2 regions of the Puribacter membranae genome follow, and region 2 is predicted to be linked to the other one. Evidence: riboswitches for the same ligand, from Rfam matches in the RefSeq annotation. Region 2 holds a riboswitch; the other holds the start of a gene.
The links. Region 2 has a riboswitch for thiamine pyrophosphate ahead of ACZ41M_RS04365 (ECF transporter S component). Riboswitches for the same ligand answer to the same signal wherever they lie in the genome.
Positions count from the first base shown of each region.

Region 1: linked by a shared signal. The riboswitch ahead of thiC (phosphomethylpyrimidine synthase ThiC) and the one ahead of ACZ41M_RS04365 (ECF transporter S component) in region 2 are both predicted to bind thiamine pyrophosphate.

Region 1 covers NZ_AP040167.1:1,088,221-1,090,624, reverse strand. Annotated here, with positions in the region: gene ACZ41M_RS05370 (solute carrier family 23 protein) at 1-778, shown strand, start outside; TPP riboswitch at 919-1,018, shown strand; gene thiC (phosphomethylpyrimidine synthase ThiC) at 1,113-2,404, shown strand, end outside.
Region 2 covers NZ_AP040167.1:888,918-891,321, forward strand. Annotated here, with positions in the region: gene thiD (bifunctional hydroxymethylpyrimidine kinase/phosphomethylpyrimidine kinase) at 1-739, opposite strand, end outside; TPP riboswitch at 886-989, shown strand; gene ACZ41M_RS04365 (ECF transporter S component) at 983-1,603, shown strand; gene ACZ41M_RS04370 (ATP-binding cassette domain-containing protein) at 1,614-2,404, shown strand, end outside.

The DNA.
Region 1 (2,404 bases), 200 kb from region 2:
TGCCTTGACGGCGGTTTGGGGTACGGGCTTGATGCGTCGTTTGCTGATTTTGGTCGGCGTGATTGTGGCAACGGTGCTGTATGCGGTATTGACCAATGGTCTGGGCTGGGGCGTGGGCGGTGAGCACGGCGCTTTGCCGGTGGATTTTAGTAAAGTGGCTCATGCCGCTTGGTTTGGTTTGCCGCATTTTTCATCCCCGAGCTTTAGTGTTTCGGCAATTTCGGTGATCGCACCGGTGGCGCTGATTTTGGTGGCGGAGAATTTGGGGCATTTGCGTGCGGTGCAGGGCATGACCGGCCATGATATGAATCCGTATATGGGACGTGCGTTTATGGCCGACGGTTTGGCAACCATGATTTCGGGCAGTGTCGGCGGTACGGGTGTGACCACTTACGCCGAGAATATCGGTGTTATGGCGGTGACGCGTATTTACTCGACGCTGGTGTTTGTCTTCGCTGCAGTTTTTGCAATTGCGTTGGGCTTCTCTCCGAAAATGGGTGCGCTGATTCAGACGATTCCGGGGCCGGTGTTGGGCGGCGTATCGATTGTGGTGTTTGGTTTGATCGCGGTATCGGGTGCGAAAATCTGGGTGGATAATAAAGTTGATTTCTCACAAAGTCGTAATTTGATCGTGGCCGCCGTGACCTTGATCCTCGGTGCAGGTGATTTGACCGTGAACTTGGGTGGCGTGACTTTGAACGGCATTGGCGTGGCGACTTTTGGCGCGATGGCTTTGTATGCGCTGTTGAATATGGGTGGGAAAGTACGCGTGTCTTGATTGCGATTTATTGATCGCTACTTCATCACTATCTTTGCCCGCAAAGGCCGGCATTTCGGTTTTTGCGGGCTGTTTTTTGTCTGTGTCGAGTAGCAGTAAGTGCCGATAAAATTTTTAACGTGTTAGAATGATGCCGTTGTACCTCACGCTAGGGGTCCTGACCGTTGTTTGGTCGGGTGAGAAATACCCTACGAACCTGATTTGGATAATGCCAACGAAGGGAAGCGTTGAAATGAGTATGGTTTGTGTTCATGGGTTTTGATTGATTGGGCATGACTTTTACATTTCATTGAAGTCTCCTTCTTGGCTATTGCCAACATACTAAGGAGCCTTCATGAGTATCAAATCCAATGTCTTTTCCGAGCAGAGCGCACGTGTCGATGCAAATGCTGTTCAACCTTTCCCCAATTCTCAGAAAATTTATGTCACCGGCTCACGCGATGATATTCGTGTGCCGATGCGTCAAATTACGCAGGCGGATACGCCCGAGTCGTTCGGCTTTGAGGCCAATCCGCCGGTAACGGTGTATGACACATCCGGTCCGTATAGCGACCCGCAGGCACAGATTGATATTCGCTGTGGTTTGCCTGCCATGCGTGCGTCGTGGATTGCGGAGCGCAATGACAGTGAATTATTAACTCAACCTTCTTCTGCTTATGGTCAGGAGCGCTTGTCGGATCCGAATACCGCGCATTTGCGTTTTAACCTGATTCGTCCGCCGCGACGGGCGCGCTCGGGCTGCAATGTGACGCAAATGCACTATGCGCGTCGAGGCATCATTACACCGGAGATGGAGTTTGTCGCGATTCGTGAAAATCAGCAGCGTGAGGTCTATTTGGAAACCTTACGCCGAAGTGGTGCTAAGGGTGAGCAATTGGCACAGCTGATGGGGCGCCAGCATGCAGGGCAGAGTTTTGGCGCGTCTTTGCCTTCGTTGGTGACACCTGAGTTTGTGCGTGATGAGGTCGCACGCGGCCGAGCGGTGATTCCGGCGAATATCAATCATCCCGAAATTGAGCCGATGATTATTGGCCGTAATTTTTTAGTTAAGGTCAATGCCAATATTGGTAATTCTGCGCTTAGCTCGTCCATTGGCGAGGAAGTGGAGAAAATGACTTGGGCGATTCGTTGGGGCGCGGATACGGTGATGGATTTGTCCACGGGTAAACACATCCACGAAACACGCGAATGGATTATTCGTAACTCCCCCGTACCGATTGGCACGGTTCCGATTTATCAGGCTTTGGAAAAGGTGAATGGTAAGGCGGAAGAATTGACATGGGCGATTTTCCGCGACACGCTCATTGAGCAAGCCGAGCAGGGGGTGGATTATTTCACCATCCATGCGGGTGTGCGTCTGGCTTATGTACCGATGACGGCCAATCGTTTGACAGGGATTGTTTCACGCGGCGGCTCGATTATGGCCAAATGGTGTTTGGCACATCACCGCGAATCATTTTTATACGAGCATTTTGACGATATTTGCCAGATTATGAAGGCTTATGACGTGAGCTTCAGCTTAGGCGATGGTTTGCGTCCGGGTTCCATTTATGATGCAAATGATCAAGCGCAGTTGGCGGAGTTGAAAACTCTGGGCGAGTTGACCCAAATTGCGTGGAAACACGA
Region 2 (2,404 bases):
CTTCGGACAAAGACAAACCCAAGGCCAAGTAGCAGGCAATCGCCGAGGATAAGGTACAGCCCGTTCCGCGCGTGTTCATACTGGCTATGCGCGGGCTGGAGTAGGTTTGGGTCTGCTCGGTTTGATGGTTGGACGAGTCCAGCAGTAAATCCGTCACAACCGCCCCCGCGCTCTGCTCGGATAAATGCCCGCCTTTGAGCAAAACGGCACGCGCGCCCAACTCTGATAAATCATGAGCGGCTTGCTCCAACTGTTCAACACGTTCAATGCTGCGTCCGAGTAAGCATGACGCTTCATCTAAATTGGGGGTAATCAGCGTTACCAGAGGAAATAGCTCTTGAACCAGCACCTCAACGGTTTGCTGCTGCATCAAGGAATCACCACTGCTGGCCACCATCACGGGATCCAAAACCACGTTGGCAAAAACATATTCTCGCAATACCTGCGCCACCACATGGACAATTTCAGGGCTATACAGCATACCGATTTTCACCGCATCTACACCGATATCGGATACCACGGCATGAATCTGAGCACGCACCATCTCCGGCGGCAATACCTGTACCGCCTGCACTCCGAGCGTATTTTGTGCGGTAATCGCTGTGATGGCCGTCATGCCATAGCAACCCAATGCCGAACAGGTTTTTAAATCCGCTTGAATACCCGCGCAGCCGCCGCTGTCTGAACCGGCAATGCTCAATACGCGAGGATAATGGGGTTTTTGTAAGGGTAGGTTCATAGTGGGCTGCATTTGGGAGTTCGTGCCGATTGGTTATTTGCTTGAAGGCTTATTATGCCAGCCACACAGGGATTTGACTATGGCGGTTTGACTTTTATCTCGCGCTTATCTATGATTGCGCCTCTGCGCTTATTCAAATAATGTAATCGCACACCTGGGGGTGGTCAGTCGCATGGGGCGGCTCGGCCTGAGAAATACCCTTTGAACCTGTCGAGTTAATACTCGCGTAGGAAAGGACTCTAAATGAATCGCATATTTACTTCATCTGAATTTCAACCCCGTTCGCCATTGGCTTTATTCCGCTCGATTACCTTGCAGGAATGGGTAACTGTTGCCGTTATGGCCGCCGCTATGGGTGTGGCGTACTGGGCTTGGACCTTGGTCTACGACTTTTTGAAAGAACCCTTGCTCAAACCGCTCGGTATCAAACGCGCTTTGGATGGCTTTTGGCTGATGGCGCCGGTATTTTTCGGCTATATGGTGCGCAAACCGGGCATGGCGTTGTTCGGCTCCTTGGTCGCCGCCGGTGTCGAAGGCATCATCACGCAATGGGGCATGAGCGCGTTGATTTACGGTTTGGTGCAAGGTCTGGGCGCTGAGTTGGTATTCGCACTGTTCTTGTACCGCAAATGGAACTGGTCGGTGCTGCTGTTGGCAGCAAGCATGGCGGCCGTGTTCAGCTTTGGCTATGATTACTTGAGCCAAGAGCAAGCGAACCTGTCCATCGTGTTCAATGCGATTCAACTGGCCGTATTCGTCATCTCCAGCTGGGTTTTTGCTGCGGCATTGAGCCGCTATCTGGGGAAACGTTTGGTAAAAACCGGTCTGCTCGATGGCTTTTTAATTGCACGCGACCGCAGCTAATTCAAACCGCATGATGCGTTTAGAACCGTTTGATTTTCACTATGCCCGCACTCGTGCGGGTATTGCCTTATCCACGCCGCTGAATTTACCCGAGCGTGGCTTGGTCTGGCTCACAGGTGCGAGCGGCAGTGGCAAATCAACGTTACTCAACCTCATCAAAGGCCTATACCCCGAATTCATTCACGGCACACTCGCAGGCGGCAATCCGGCCATTGCGCGCGACGCGCTGTACCTCTCGCAAAACCCGCACACACAAATCGTACATGAGCGCGTCGGCGAAGAATTCTTTTTCAGCATGGAGCACCGCCAATACACGCCCGAGCAAATGCATGCGAAAAAATACCTGCTCGAACAATACGGCTTAGGCGATATGGAGCTCAAACCCACCGCGCAGCTCTCACACGGACAGGCACAGCGCCTGTTGCTCGCCTCCATGCTCGCGACCGAACCAAAAGTCTTACTACTGGACGAGCCAACCGCATTTCTCGATGAAGAGATTCGTACCGAGTTTTACCAACTGCTGAACGAGCTCAAGCAACACGTCTGCATCCTACTGGTCGACCACCACATGCAAGTCGCCGAATATGCCGATGTCTGCTGGCATATTTCCGAAAAAGGCGAACTAAACAAACGCTCGCCCGAAAGCTGGCTGCATGAAACTCAGCAAGCATTGCAGCAGCTGCGTGCCGAATCGAGTTTAACGCAAACACCTCCGCCACTGTCCGCGCAGATCACCTTGTCATTGGAACAACTGGTCGTCGGCTACGACAAAAAGCAACCGCTGTTCACCGCCAATGCAAC